One region of the Kutzneria sp. NPDC052558 genome, then DNA from elsewhere that is predicted to be linked to it. Evidence: riboswitches for the same ligand, from Rfam matches in the RefSeq annotation. Region 1 holds a riboswitch; the other holds the start of a gene.
What was found. Region 1 has a riboswitch for thiamine pyrophosphate ahead of thiC (phosphomethylpyrimidine synthase ThiC). Riboswitches for the same ligand answer to the same signal wherever they lie in the genome.

Region 2: it holds a riboswitch for thiamine pyrophosphate, as region 1 does, so the genes downstream of both, ACIG5F_RS42065 (thiamine ABC transporter substrate binding subunit) here and thiC (phosphomethylpyrimidine synthase ThiC) in region 1, are expected to answer to the same signal.

The regions. Positions count from the first base shown of each region.
Region 1 is NZ_JBIUAG010000012.1:202,002-209,477, forward strand. It holds gene ACIG5F_RS22875 (glycosyltransferase) at 280-1,182, shown strand; gene ACIG5F_RS22880 (quinone oxidoreductase family protein) at 1,171-2,124, opposite strand; gene ACIG5F_RS22885 (aldo/keto reductase) at 2,171-3,094, opposite strand; gene ACIG5F_RS22890 (hypothetical protein) at 3,129-3,761, opposite strand; TPP riboswitch at 3,828-3,954, shown strand; gene thiC (phosphomethylpyrimidine synthase ThiC) at 3,947-5,596, shown strand; gene thiD (bifunctional hydroxymethylpyrimidine kinase/phosphomethylpyrimidine kinase) at 5,734-6,564, shown strand; gene ACIG5F_RS22905 (winged helix-turn-helix transcriptional regulator) at 6,644-7,030, opposite strand; gene ACIG5F_RS22910 (NADP-dependent oxidoreductase) at 7,127-7,476, shown strand, end outside.
Region 2 is NZ_JBIUAG010000038.1:61,417-68,892, forward strand. It holds gene ACIG5F_RS42015 (DUF6879 family protein) at 1-352, shown strand, start outside; gene ACIG5F_RS42020 (helix-turn-helix domain-containing protein) at 336-1,193, shown strand; gene ACIG5F_RS42025 (hypothetical protein) at 1,346-1,612, shown strand; gene ACIG5F_RS42030 (DUF397 domain-containing protein) at 2,095-2,340, shown strand; gene ACIG5F_RS42035 (hypothetical protein) at 2,345-2,755, shown strand; gene ACIG5F_RS42040 (GNAT family N-acetyltransferase) at 2,912-3,412, shown strand; gene ACIG5F_RS42045 (Uma2 family endonuclease) at 3,393-3,980, opposite strand; gene ACIG5F_RS42050 (hypothetical protein) at 4,026-4,250, opposite strand; gene ACIG5F_RS42055 (general stress protein) at 4,504-4,989, shown strand; gene ACIG5F_RS42060 (4a-hydroxytetrahydrobiopterin dehydratase) at 4,974-5,279, opposite strand; TPP riboswitch at 5,324-5,435, shown strand; gene ACIG5F_RS42065 (thiamine ABC transporter substrate binding subunit) at 5,491-6,510, shown strand; gene ACIG5F_RS42070 (ABC transporter permease) at 6,486-7,476, shown strand, end outside.

The sequences.
Region 1 (7,476 bases):
GCCAGGGATGTCGTGCCTGCTGTGTCATCACCCACCGCCCTGACCACGCTGCCTCCACTGACCTCCGACGGTCTGGCTGACCTGTGGCGATACCGGGCCGCGGTCCCTGATCCGCGTCGACGTCGTGGGATCCGGCACTGTCTGGGCGGCGTGCCGGCGTTGGCAGCGGTCGCGGTGGGCGGGGGCGGCAATGGGTGCCCGTTCGGCCGCGCGTTGATCCATCGCGGCCGATCGCACGTCTTCCTCTCGTAAGGCGCCACTCCTGGGAGGACCAGAGCCATGGGCAGGGTCGTCGTCACGGCCACCACCACCCACCGCAGTGCGATGCGCACGATCGCCGATTCGCTGACCGGCCGCGGCCATGAGGTCGAGCTGATCACCGGCCTGGAGCCGCCGACGGGGCGCTCGCTGGTCGACCAGCACCGGCGGCTGTGCCGGCTGCTGTCGGAGTCCGACGTCCCGACCGTGGTCGTGGGCGACGTCGCGTTCCAGGGCACGCTGCCGCTGAGCTACGGGGCCCCGGGCCCGAAGCCGGCGGCGCTGATCCTGATCGGCACCGAGCCGTTCTCGCTGAGCAGCATCGACACCGCGCCGGCGGGATTCGGCCTGCCGCCGGACCGCACGGCCGCCGGCCGCGAGCGCAACCGCCGGGCCTACGAGTACGTCCGGGACGCGCTCGGCGGCGTGCAGGAGGAGTTCGTCGAGGCCATGCGGTCGGTCGGGGTCACCCACGACCCGCTGCCGTTCGTGCTGGACGCGCCGATCCTGGCGGCGGACCGGTTTCTCCAGCTGTCGGTGGAGGAACTGAGCTATCGGCGCAGCGACACACCGTCGCACGTGCGGTTCGTGGGCACGCTGCCGTCGCCGCACTGCGAGGACGACGTGGTGATCAGCGACGGCGGCTTCGACACCGTGCAGCGGGCGCTGCGGCACGCCAAGCCGTTGGTGCTGACCGGCCGCTCGGCCGACCAGCTGGAGGGCAACACCCGGGTCGCGGCCACCGGGGCGGCGCTGTACCTGGCCACGGACAAGCCCTCGGACGACGACATCGAGCAGGCGGTGCGGATCGTGCTGGCCGACCCGACCTATCGCGGCAACGCCCGGCGGCTGGCCGCCGAGTACGCGCGGCTGGACGCCCTGGGCAGCATCGCCGACGCCGTCTCGTCGTGCCTACGGGACTAGCAACAGCTTTCCCGTGGTGGCACGGGATTCCAGGTCGATGTGGGCCTGGGCGGCGTCCTTCAGGGCGTAGCGGCCGCCGATGTGGACGGTGAGCTGTCCGTTGCGGACGAAGTCGAACACCTCGCCGGTGCGGCGGATCAGCGCCTCCCGCGTCGGCACGTGGTCGGCGACGGCCGAGTACGACAGCAGGATGCTGTTGGGCAGGTCCATCGGGGTCAGCGTCGGCACGCCCATGAACGGCCCGTAGTAGACGTGAACCCCGTGCCGCCGCAGGGAAAGCTGGGATGAGCGGAAGGTCGGCGCGCCGCCGCCGTCGTAGACGACGTGCGCGCCCTCGCCGCCGGTCAGCTCGCGGATCTTGTCCTCGAAGCCGCCGCCGCTGGACACCAGCACGTGGTCGGCCTGCGCTGCCGCGACCTTGTCCGGCCGGGACACCAGGCCGATCGACGTGCCGCCGCGGGCCCGGATCATCTGGGTCAGCATCCGCCCGACCCCGCCGGCCGCCGCGTGCACCACGGCGACGTCGCCGGGCTTGATCGCGTACGTCTCGGTGGTGAAGTGGTTGGCGGTCAGGCCCTGCATCATCACCGCGGCGGCGGTCTCGTCCGCGATGTCGTCGGGCAGCTTGACCAGCGACTCCGCCGGCGCGAGCACCAGTTCGGCGTAGCTGCCGGGCACGTAGAACCAGGCGACCCTGTCACCGACGGCGAGGTCGGGCACCCCGTCGCCGACGGCGACCACCCGGCCCGCGCCCTCCACGCCCAGCGTCACCGGCGCGCCCCAGCCGGCCATGCCGGTCTCGCGGGCGCCGATGTCCATGTAGTTCACGCCGATGGCGGTCGGCGTGACGACGGCCTGGCCGGGGCCCGGCGTGGGATCGGGGAATTCGGCCCAGGCCAGGACTTCGGGCCCACCGTGCCGGTCGATGTGAATTGTTCGCATGGCATCGAACTTAAGCCGGCAAAAATGGACCCGCAAGTACAGAACGTCAGCTCAGCAGGCGCTGCACCTCGGCCAGCTGGGCCGGCGTCAACGCCCCGAACTCCAGCGCCCCCACGTTCTCCTCGACCTGGGCGACGGTGCGGCAGCCGGGGATCGGCACCGCCCGGTCGCACCGGGCCCAGATCCAGGCCAGCGCCCCCTGGGCCAGCGTCCGTCCTTCCGAGGTCAGCACCTCGCGCACGGCCTCGACCCGCTTGACGAACTCCGGCGTCGGCCTGCCGTCGGAGAAGAACCGCATCCACTCCGGAACCTTGTTGCGCACGTCGTCCTCGGGCAGCGCCGCCGTGGCCCAGTCGCGGCCGGTCAGCAGCCCCATGGCCAGCGGCCCGCGGCACAGCATGGTCATGTCCTGGATCTCCAGCACCGGGTACAGGTCCGGCCGGTCGTGCAGCACGTTCATCTCGGCCTGCACGTAGGTGCCGAACACCGCCGCCCGCTCCGGGTCGTCGGTGCTCCAGCCGTAGGCCCGGATCAGCCCCTCCATCAGCAGGTCGTCACAGGCCGCCCGCAGCTCGGCGGCCTGGTCGAACGGCAGGTCGCCCAGGTGCAGCTGGTAGATGTCGACGTGATCGGTGCGCAGCCGCCGCAGCGACTCGGTCAGCGCCTTGCGCATGTAGGCCACGCTGCCGTCGCCGCCGGTCAGCTGCCGGGTGGCCGGGTCGAAGACGTTGCCCCACTTGGTGGCGATGCGGATCTCGTCCCGCCGGCCGGCGAAGACCCGGCCCAGCAGCTCCTCGGCGTGCCCGGTGCCGTACACGTCGGCGGTGTCGAACAGCGTCACCCCCAGCTCGACAGCCCGGCGCAGCGCCCGCGCCGACTCCTCGTCGTCGGTCGGCCCCCAGCCGACCGCCTGCGTCCCGGCCCAGAACGGACCGCCCATCGCCCACGTGCCGATGCCCAGACTCACCATGGACCCGATCCAACAGGATGGAGCGCGCTCGAGGTCAAACCTCTTTTCGCCAGGGCACGCTCGGTAAGCCGGCCAGCTCGCGCAACGACCGGCAGCGCACCAGCTCGTCGTAGCGCTCGGCCAGCACGTGGGCCCGGATCCGCTGGGCCTGCGAGGTCGTGGGCAGCTCGCCCAGCAGCAGGAACGGCATGGTCAGCCGCCAGCCCTGGACCACGGTCTCGCGGTGGCGGTGCGGGGCCCGCAGCACCATCCGGGCCACCCGCATGGCGTGCTCGTTGCCGGTCATCCGGTCCGGGTAGCCCATGTGGTCCCAGGCCCAGCGCTGCTCGTCGGCGACCCGGCAGCGCAGGCAGGGCAGGTCCCCGGTGCCCAGCTCGGCCCCACAGGCCGGGCAGCGCAGCAGCGTCATGGCCACGTCGGTGCAGGTCCACGGCAGCTTGCCGACGTCCTCCAGCAGCACCAGCTCGGCCAGTTCCAGCTCCGGGATGCCGGAGACCTCCACCAGCGGCCGCCAGTCCAGGGTCCAGAACTGGTCGACCAGCTCGGCGCACACCTGGCACATCGGGTAGCCGCGGCCGGCCAGCTCGCCGCAGGCCGGGCAGTCGATGACCGCCGTGGGCCGAACGGCCCGCCGGGCGCCCGGTGGAAACGGTTGATCGTCGGCCACCGGCACAAGGTACGCGACCGAGGCTGGCAGGAAGCGCCGGCATTCGCTAGCGTCGGGATGCCGACAACTGAACACCGCGGGAGCTCGCGCTGGAAGCGGGCTGAGAGGGCGGCTGGGTCATCCGGACCCGGTGCCGCCGACCGCCTGAACCTGACTGGGTAATGCCAGCGTAGGGAGGAATCGCCATGACGTCGCTTGACGACCGTGTCCGGCCCACCGTGACCACGGGGCCCATCCAGGGCTCGCGCAAGGTCTACGTCGACGGCCCGCACGACACCCGGATCCCGATGCGCCGGGTGGAGCTCAGCAATGGCGAACACCTTGACCTGTATGACACCTCCGGCCCCTACACCGACTCGGACGCCGTCATCGACGTCCACAGTGGACTGTCGAAGCTGCGCGCGCCCTGGGTCGCCGAACGCGAGCCCGTGAACGGCGCGGTGACGCAGCTGGCCTACGCCAAGGCCGGCATCATCACCAAGGAGATGGCCTTCTGCGCCGCCCGCGAGGGCGTGGACCCCGAGTTCGTGCGCAGCGAGGTGGCGATCGGCCGGGCGGTGATCCCGGTCAACCGCAACCATCCCGAGTCCGAGCCGGCCATCATCGGCAAGAAGTTCCTCGTCAAGATCAACGCCAACATGGGCAACTCGGCCGTCTCCTCCTCGATCGAGGAGGAGGTGGACAAGATGGTGTGGGCGGCCCGCTGGGGCGCGGACACCATCATGGACCTGTCCACCGGCAAGCGGATCCACGAGACGCGGGAGTGGATCCTGCGCAACTCGCCGGTGCCGGTCGGGACCGTGCCGATGTACCAGGCGCTGGAGAAGGTCAACGGCGATCCGACCAAGCTGTCCTGGGAGATCTACCGGGACACCGTGATCGAGCAGTGCGAGCAGGGCGTGGACTACATGACCGTGCACGCCGGCGTGCTGCTGCGCTACGTGCCGCTGACCGCCAAGCGGGTCACCGGCATCGTCTCCCGCGGCGGCTCGATCATGGCCGCGTGGTGCCTGGCCCACCACACGGAAAGCTTCCTCTACACCAACTTCGAGGAACTCTGCGACATCCTGCGGGCCTACGACGTGACGTTCTCGCTGGGCGACGGGCTGCGGCCCGGGTCCATCGCCGACGCCAACGACGAGGCCCAGTTCGCCGAGCTGCGCACGCTGGGCGAGCTCACCCACATCGCCCGGGCCAAGGACGTGCAGGTGATGATCGAGGGCCCCGGCCACGTGCCGATGCACAAGATCGTGGAGAACGTGCGGCTGGAGGAGGAGGTCTGCGGCGAGGCCCCGTTCTACACGCTCGGCCCGCTGGCCACCGACATCGCGCCGGCCTACGACCACATCACCTCGGCCATCGGCGCCGCCCAGATCGCCTGGGCCGGCACCGCGATGCTGTGCTACGTCACGCCCAAGGAGCACCTCGGCCTGCCCAACCGGGACGACGTGAAGGTCGGCGTGATCACGTACAAGATCGCCGCGCACTCGGCCGACCTGGCCAAGGGGCATCCCAAGGCCCAGGAGCGCGACGACGCGTTGTCCCAGGCCCGCTTCGAGTTCCGCTGGCACGACCAGTTCAACCTGTCGCTGGACCCGGACACCGCGCGGGCCTACCACGACGAGACCCTGCCGGCCGAGCCGGCCAAGACCGCCCACTTCTGCTCCATGTGCGGCCCCAAGTTCTGCTCCATGCGCATCACCCAGGACGTGCGCAAGTACGCTGAGGAGCACAACTTGTCCTCAGTGGAAGCGATCGAGGCGGGCATGGCCGAGATGTCGGCGGAGTTCGCGTCGCACGGCAAGCAGGTCTACCTGCCGGTTGTGGAGGGGTAAATGGGGGCTGTGCTCATGCCGCGCGGGGCGAGTTCGCTCGTGACCGGTCTCTTCGCCTTGGCCGGAAAAACCGCTGAACAGATGCGATTTTCCCGGCCCACGGCTCCAGAGACCGGCGCGAACCCGCGGGGTGATCGGTGACGAATTCCACTCCCCCCAGGGCACTGACCATCGCCGGCACCGACTCCGGCGGTGGCGCGGGCGTGCACGCCGACTGCCGGACGTTCTTCGCCTGCGGCGTGCACGCCACCACCGCGGTCACCGCGGTCACCGTGCAGAACTCGGTCGGGGTCTCGGGTTTCCACGAGATCCCGCCCGAGGTGGTGGCCGCGCAGATCGAGGCCGTGGTGTCGGACATCGGTGTCACGGCGGCGAAAACCGGCATGCTGGCCTCGGCGGCGATCATCGAGGCGATCGCCGCGACCATCGACAAGGTCGGCATCGGACGGGACCGAACGATCCCGTTCGTGGTCGACCCGGTGTCCGCGTCCATGCACGGCGACCAGCTGCTGCACGACAACGCCCTGGCCGGCCTGAAGAATCTGCTGTTCCCGCGAGCATCCCTCGTCACGCCCAACCTGGACGAGGTGCGGCTGCTCACCGGGATCGACGTGACCAGCCGGGACATGATGCTGGACGCGGCCAAGGCGATGTACGACCTCGGGCCGCAGTGGGTGCTGATCAAGGCCGGCCACCTGCGGTCGGACCCGGAGTGCGTGGACATCCTCTACGACGGCGTGGCCGTCATCGAGCTGCCCGGGCCGCGCTTCGACGTCCAGCACACCCACGGCAGCGGCGACACCCTGGCCTCGTCGATCACCTCGGCCCTGGCCAAGGGCGCCACCATGCCGGCGGCGGCCGAGTTCGGCAAGCGCTTCATCGTGCACGCCGTGCGCAACGCCTACCCCCTCGGCGCCGGCACCGGCCCCGTCTCCAACTTCTGGCGCCTCTCCGACAACCCCATCTGAGCGCTGCTCAAGTGTGGAAGGGGGCCTTCCTCCACTCGGAGTGAAGGAAAGCCCCCTTCCAACCCCGTCGGCGGTGGCGTCAGCTCACTGGCTGGGGTAGGGCGTCGGCGGTGGCGTCGTAGGCCTCGCGGGCGGTGCGGATCTCGTCGAAGTTGTCCTGGGTCCAGTTGTTCAGGGCGATCAGGATGGCGCTGATGCTGCGGCCCAGCGGCGTGAGGGCGTACTCCACGCTCGGCGGGGTCGTCGGGTAGACGGTGCGGCTGATCAGGCCGTCCCGCTCCAGGCTGCGCAGGTTCTGGGTGAGCACCTTGGGTGTGATGCCGGCCACCTCGCGGCGCAGCTCACCGAACCGGTGCGGCCGCCGGGCCAGCACCCCGAACATCAGCGCGGTCCACTTGTTGGCCACCAGATCCAGCACGTCGCGGCACGGGCAGGCCCGGAGGTAGACGTCCCAGGCGGTTTCCATCAGGTACCTACTTTACAAATTTGTGCCTACTAGCGGATGTGTACCAGCTCCCACAGGATGGCCTGACAACCGTTCAAAGGGAAGGGACAGATCGACATGCGAGTCGTGCGCCAGACCGAACTGGGCGGGCCCGAGGTGCTGCAGGTGGTCGACGTGGCCCGTCCGGAGCCGGGGCCGACGGAGATCCTGGTCCGGGTGCACGCGGCCGGCGTGAACCCGGTGGACTGGAAGACCCGGGAGCACGGCGTGTTCCTCGGGCAGCCGCCGTTCGTGCTGGGCTGGGACGTCTCCGGCACGGTCGAGCAGGTCGGCTTCGGGGTCAGCTGGCTCCAGCCGGGCGACGAGGTGCTGGGCATGCCGGCGTTCCCCAAGGAGGTCGGCGGCTACGGCGAGTACGTCGTCGCCCCGTCCCGGCACTTCGTGCGCAAGCCGGCCGGCCTGAGCCA
Region 2 (7,476 bases), on a different contig from region 1:
GTGGCATGAGCGTGTACGAGCCAACGTGGCAAAAGGCAAGACCATGCAGCGCGCAAAGCTCGTAAAGCGGCCATTCACGGATTACACGCTCCTGCTGTTTGAATGGTCCATACCGGGCAATATGGCGGCAGGTGAAGACTATCGGATTGTCGACGTGACCGACCGGATGTTCGACCTGCCCGAGCAGGATTTTTGGATCTTTGACGACTCGGTAGTCGTTACGCTCAACTTCAATCCGGATGGCACCATGCGCGATCGAGATCTGGTCGACTCGGCGGACGTATCCAAGTACATTCACTGGCGCGACGTTGCCCTAACGAATTCTGTGCCGTTCAGTGAGTATCGAACCTGACCGGCAGCAGCAACAACGCAGGGATCTAGCCGAGACGCTAAGGAAACTGCGTAAGGCGGCCGGTCTCTCTGGCGAGAGGCTGGCCGCGCGTTGCGCTATGTCTCAGGCAAAGATCAGTCGCATCGAGCGCGGCAGGAGTACGCCATCGGTCGTTGATGTTGAACGAATCCTAAAAGCTCTCAATGTTCCACCAGAAGTGGCGAACGGGCTACTTGAGCTGGCGCGCGTCGCAAACGTTGAGTACGTTTCATGGCGAACGTATGCGAGTATTGGCATGTGGAAGAGGCAAGCGCAACTGAAGGCGCTTGCCGAATCGTCCGAGATGGTTCGCCACTTTCTGCCTGCAATTCCTTCGGGCCTGCTCCAGGTGCCTGGTTACGCCGAGTTGGCCGTAGCCCCCGCCATACGCAGTGCGCCCAAGCGTGATGTCGCCAAGGCGCTTCGGGCGCGGCTAGATCGCCAGGCGGTTCTAGAGAACACTTCTCGTCAGTTCATATTTTTGATGACAGAGCAAGCCGTGAGATGGCAATACGCCACCAGAACGGTCATGGCTAGTCAATGTCTGCACATGGCAAAGCTTGCTGAGCGCTCAAACGTGCAGATCTCCGTCATCCCTCTCGGTCGGATGATTAGCAACGGTCCGCTCAATATCTTCACGATCTACGATGACCGCCTAGTCTTGGCGGAACTCTTCTCCGGTGGTGTCGCCATGCGTGACCCGCAAGATATCGCATATCATCTCGACTTGTTCGATGACTTCTTGAGCTTCGCCTTACACGGTGATGATGCTACCAACTTCTTGCGGTCGATAGCGGACGAGTTTATGCAAGGCTGCGACTAGCGAGTTTATTCGAGTGCATGACTAAAACTCGCATCGGGCGGTGACCCTCTTCTACATTGGTGATGCGGCTCCGACGGCCGGCCTTCCTGACGCTTCCGTCGTAGCCCTCCACCGACGCGCGGAGAGGGTTTCTTGTGTCTGACGAAGAGGACATGGCGCCGCTCTACCGGCTGCTCATGCTGGGATTCCTGGCGCACACTCCGCAAGGCGTCGACGGCCCACAGGTCATCATGTGCGTCCGTCAGCGCATGGACCTCTACGACACTATCCGTGTCCACAGCCCGGAACAGGCGCAAGCCGTGCGATCCGTCAACGGCACCGTCACCGAAGAGGTGTCAGGGTCATTTGCTGAAGTGGTCGCCGAAGTCGAAGAATGGCCGATGGTCCTCACCGCGCACGGTGAGGGGATCGGGCGCTGACGATGCCGCACACTGACTACGGACAGGAGCAGTACGCCCAAGCGCGTCAGCGACGCGCCTCGTGTGTCCGGTGGATGCGGTCCCAATGCCAGCCAGGCTGTCAATGCCTCAGCGGCCTGCCCGAGTCGGTTCATGTTCCCGGTCAGCGGCAGGCGGCCGCGCCGGAAGACAGCAGTTGACATGTCTGACCTTGCGAACGGACAGGCGCTGACCGTGTTCGGAATCCTCGGTCTCGTCGCGCTGGGAACCACCGTGTTCGCCGCCGTAGGGGCTTACCGCTGGTGGCGTGATGCGCGAAAGCGTCGGCAAGGCGGGAGATGAACATGGCAATCGAGCGAAGCGCCGCTATCTATGACGACGTTATCCAACCCGAGCCGAAGGAGTCCGAGGCGAGCAGCGATGACTAGCACTGGCGAGGAAATCCAGCGCCAAGAGGAGCGCTGGGGAATCGAAGAAGACGACGACTGAAGGGGGAATACATGATGCGGGACTTGTATGACATCGACCTGAGCGGCGTGGTCGCCGTGCGGCTGTGCGGTGGCAACACAGGTGACCAGAGCGACGACACCAACGAATCGTGCGTGACGTTGGCGCTCATCCCCGGCACGGACGGCGCGATGGCGCTCGGTGACAGCAAGCGTCCGGACCTGCCGCCGTTGCGGTTCACCTCCGCTGAGGTGGACGCGTTCATCAGTCAGTATGTGGCCACTCGTGGGTTCACCCAGTAGGAGCGTGCCGCACTGGCACGGCTACGTGTTCAACGTGCACGGCACGGAGTTGAAGGATGCGGAGCGTCGGACGGAAACGCCGACGTTCCGCACCTCCGACCTTCCACCGCTGGCGACCCGTCACGGCCTGCTGAAGGCCCTGAGCCACGTGCGGGGGACGTTCACCAGCGCAGCGGACGCGATGGCCTGGTTTGCTGGCGAGTACGGCACACTGCCGCCGTTGCTGCGTCCAGAGTCGGCGGTGTTTCCAGCGCCGGACACGGCGGAGCGGCTCGCGGACGGCGCGCGGGTGCTCGACAGCGGCGTTGACAAGGTGTGGGGCTTCTGGGTGGTCGGCGGCCGGTTCCACAGCATCATGATCATCTGCTGCCCGAACAAGCTTGAGTCGAGCATCCCATGCCCGGCTCCGCCGTGACGCATGGCCGATGTTGTTCCTTGCCCACAGCGACGAGCCTCCTCCCTGTGAACTGTCCACAAGGGAGGAGGCTTCTTCGGTTGTGCCACAACGGAGGTTCTGTGGTGGGGCCTAATCGCTGGCCCGCGCCGCCCATCCGCGTTTACGGTTGCGGCCGTGCTGATCCGTGACGCCGAGGACCGTGACTGGCCCCTGATCTACCCGTTCTTCGCCCAGATCGTCGCCGAGGGGCGGACCTACGCCTATCCCGACGGTCTCACCCTTGAGCAGGCCCGTGGCTGGTGGATGGAGACCCCTCCCGGCCGCACTGTCGTCGCCGTCGACGGTCCCCACATCCTCGGCAGCGCCAAGATGGGCCCCAACCGTCCCGGCCGGGGCTCCCATGTCGCCACCGCCAGCTTCATGGTCAACCCCGAGCACCGCCGCCACGGCATCGGCCGCGCCCTCGGCCTCCACGTCATCGACTCGTGCCGCTCCGCTGGCTACCGCGCCATCCAGTTCAACGCCGTCGTCGAGACCAACACCACCGCCGTCACCCTCTGGCACTCGCTGGGCTTCCGCACCATCGGCACCGTCCCCGCCGCCTTCGACCACCCCGACCACGGCCACGTCGGCCTCCACGTGATGTGGCTGGACCTCAGCGATTCTTCGGATTGAACAGCGTGGTGAGGTCGATGCCGACCGGAAACGGCACGGGCCGTTCAAGGCTGCCCCGGAAGACGACAGCCGGCACGTAGGTCCTGGTGGGCGTGTCCAGCTCATGGACGTGCACAACCGGCTGGCCGTCCTCTTCCTCGATCAGCCAGTAGTGCTTGATCGACGCCTCCGCGTACTTGCGCAGCTTGACCGTTCGATCGCGGTGCCCGGACTCCGGCGACGTCACCTCCACCACAAGCGCGACATCAGCCGGTTCGAATGCGGTCCGGTCCCGTGCGTGGGGAACCTTGGTCGCGATGATGTCCGGCTCGAACCGGGTCCACTTGTCGAGGCGCACGGTGACCTGGCGATCGACCTCGACCGACGCCGGGGCCTGAGCAGCCAGAGCCGTAGTCAGCGACTGGACGACCAGGCTGTGCCACAGCCGCTGCGGGAACAGTCGGAAGACGAAGTAACCGTCGCACAGTTCGGTGTGGGCGGGAGTTCGGCGACATGGTCCAGATCGTCGGAGTGCCAACCCTGTGGACGTGGAGGGCGCATCCAGTCCGGTAGCGCGGTCATGCGTCAACGGTAGCCGGTGTGTCGGGGCTCAGGGGAGCCCCGACACGGTCGCTCACTGCTCGGAGTCGCGGTGCCGGGCGGCGTAGATGATCACGCCGAAGGCGGCGGCCAGGATGAGCAGGCCGGCCAGGCCGGCGACGATCAGGTCGCCGTAGCCCTGGGAGGACTGGACGGCCTGCGCAGGAGCGGGTGCGGCGGCTTGGGCCTGCACGGCGAACAGGACGGCGAGCACGATGGCGGCGGCGGTGGCGGCTGCGGTGCGAAAGAACTTGATCACTTCGAATCCCCTTGTACGGCTTCACCACAGACGACGCGCGAGAGCGGGGGAACGTTGCCCGGGTCGTGCAGGTCACAACCCGGACGGGTGACGGGGCGCGCGGTTCGATGAGACGGACGGGCGCCGCCCGATGGGTGGCCGGGCGACGGTGGCGGGGCGGATCCTGAGATTCGCCTGTGGAGTTGGGGAACGCGGCACGAAGCGAGGTGGGCTCGGCGTTGAAAGGGGTGTAAGGCCGACAAGGAGGGCCATCATGACCACTGCATTCGCCAACAACGGGGCGGCTTCGGCGCTGCCCACTCCGCCCACCGGCTGGCCGATCGGTTCCTACGACACCTACGAGCAGGCGCAGCGGGCGGTGGACTTCCTGGCCGACCGGGAGTTCCCGGTGCAGGACATCACCATCGTGGGCGCGGAGCCGATGCTGGTTGAGCGGGTCACGGGCCGGCTGACCTGGGGCCGGGTGCTCGGCGCGGCCGCGGCCAGCGGGGCCTGGTTCGGACTGTTCGTGGGCATCCTGCTGTCGCTGTTCACGGTGGGCGGCGGCTGGCTGCCGATCGCCATCGGCCTGGTCGGCGGCGTGGGCGCCAGCATGATCTTCGCGGCGATGAGCTACGCGTCGACCAGGGGCAAGCGCGACTTCGTGTCGCAGAGCCAGCTGGTGGCGCGCCGCTACGACGTGCTGTGCCAGCCCCGCAACGCGGAGGCCGGCCGCAACCTGCTCTACTCGCTCGGCTGACCGAGCACCTCCAGCACCCCGTCGATCTCGCCGGCGAGCGTGACGTCCAAGGACGTGACGCCGCCGGCGCTGTGCGTCGCGCACCGGAAGGTCAGGGTCCGCCAGCGGATGTCGATGTCGGGATGGTGGTTGTCGTTCTCGGCGATCTCGGCCACCCGCACCACCGCCTGGATCGCCGCCGAGAAGCTGGCCAGGTCCACTGTGCGAACGAGCGCGGCGCCGTCCTGCCGCCACTGGGCCAGCCGTCCCAGCGCCTCGGTCACCTGGTCGTCCGTGAGCAATTCCGCCATGTGTCCATGGTGGTCCCGACCCCGCCGGAACGCAGCGTAAGCTCCGGGTGAGCCACGGGAGTCCGGTGATCCGGGCTGAGAGGAGAGCGGGCGAGCTCTCGACCGTAAGCACCTGATCCGGGTCATGCCGGTGGAGGGAGGCACTACGGGCGACCTCGCGCGACGAGGTCACCTGGAGGAGAGTTTGGGCAGGACGGCACGGCTGGCCGCGATGGCGCTGGCCACCACGACCCTGGCGGGATGTTCGCTGGTCGGCGGCGGTGACACGACGGCGAGCCCGCACACGGTCACGCTGGTCACCCACGACTCCTGGGCGGTCGACAAGACCCTCTGGGAGGATTTCCAGAAGACCTCGGGCATCACGGTCAAGGTCAGCATGAACGGCGACGCGGGCGCCCTGACCAACAAGCTGGTGCTGACCAAGGCCAACCCGATCGGCGACATCGCCTACGGCGTGGACAGCACCTTCGCCTCCCGGGCGGTGTCGGCGGGGGTCTTCGCGGCCTACAGCAGCCCGGACGCGAACACGGGCCCGCAGCGCTACCAGTTCGACGACTCGCACCGGCTGACGGCGATCGACGTCGGCGACGTGTGCCTGAACGTGGACACGGCCTGGTACGCGGCCCACCAGCTGCCGGTCCCGACCGGCTACGCCGACCTGGCCGACCCGAGGTACCGGGGCCAGACGGTGGTCGAGGACCCGTCCACCTCCTCGCCGGGCCTGGCCTTCCTGCTGGGCACGGTCAAGCAGTTCGGCCCGGACGGCTGGCCGGACTTCTGGTCCCGGCTCAAGGCCAACGACGTCAAGGTCGACGCCGGCTGGGAGGAGGCCTACAGCCAGGACTTCTCCGGCTCGTCGGGCCGGGGCCCGCGCCCGATCGTGGTGTCCTACGCGTCCTCGCCGGCCGACGAGATCGGCCAGGACGGCAAGGTCAACACCAGGGCGCTGCTGAACACCTGCTACCGCCAGGTCGAGTACGCGGGCGTGCTGGCCGGGGCCAAGAACCCGAGTGACGCTCAGAAGGTGCTGGACTTCCTGGTCTCCCAGAAGTTCCAGCAGCAGGTGCCCAGCAGCATGTACGTCTACCCGTCCCGGTCGGACGTGTCGCTGCCGGACACCTGGAAGAAGGCGGCGCCGCTGCCGGACGCGCCGGCGCAGCTGCCGGCCGACCAGGTGGACGCGAACCGGGAGAAGTGGGTCCAGCAGTGCCGAACGCTGCTGCAAGGCTAGTTCTGCCGCTGCTGGCCCTGGTTCCGCTCGGTTTCCTGGGCCTGTTCTTCGCCTGGCCGGTGGTGTCGATCGTCGGCATCGGCCTGGGCGGCAGCGGCGTGACGGAGATCCTGGCCAGCGCCGACACCTGGCGGCTGGTGGCGTTCACGCTGGGTCAGGCCGCCGCCGCGACGCTGGTGGCGGTCCTGGCCGGCATGCCGTTGGCCTACGTCCTGGCCCGGTGCGAGGTGCCGGGCGTGGGCGTGGTGCGCACGCTGGTGCTGGTGCCGTTCGTGCTGCCGACGGTGGTGGTGGGCCTGGCCTTCCGGTCGCTGCTGCCGGACGGCGGCGTGCTCTCGATCGTGCTGGCCAACGCCTTTTTCAACGTCGCCGTGGTGGCGCGGACGGTCGGCGGCCTCTGGGCGCACACGGATCGGCGTGCGGAGGAGGCGGCCCGCGCGTTGGGCGCGTCACGGTGGCGGGCGTTCACGTCGGTGGTGCTGCCGGCGATCGCGCCGGCCGTCGGGTCGGCGGCGGCAGTGGTGTTTCTGTTCTGCGCCACCAGTTTCGGTGTCGTGCTGATGCTCGGCGGGGCCCGGTACCGGACCCTGGAGACCGAGATCTACCTCCGTACGGTGGATCTGTTCGATCTGCCCGGCGCGGCGGCGTTGTCGATCCTGCAAGTGGTCGCGGTCGTCGCGGTGCTGGTGATCGGGGCGGTCGCGCGCCGACGCCGTGAGACGGCGCTGCGGCTGCGCGGACGGTTCGAGACGGCGCGCCGGCCGGTCGGCGGCGAGTGGGCCGTGGTCGGGGCCGCGCTGCTGGTGGTCATCGCTTTGCTGGTCCCGATCGTCGGCCTCGTCGCCCACTCTCTGACCACAATGGACGGTTGGCGGGCGCTGTCCGGCACGGGTGTCGCCGGCACTTTGGAGGTGTCGGCCTGGGAGGCGGCCTGGAACTCGATCCGGGCCGCGACCGACGCCACGA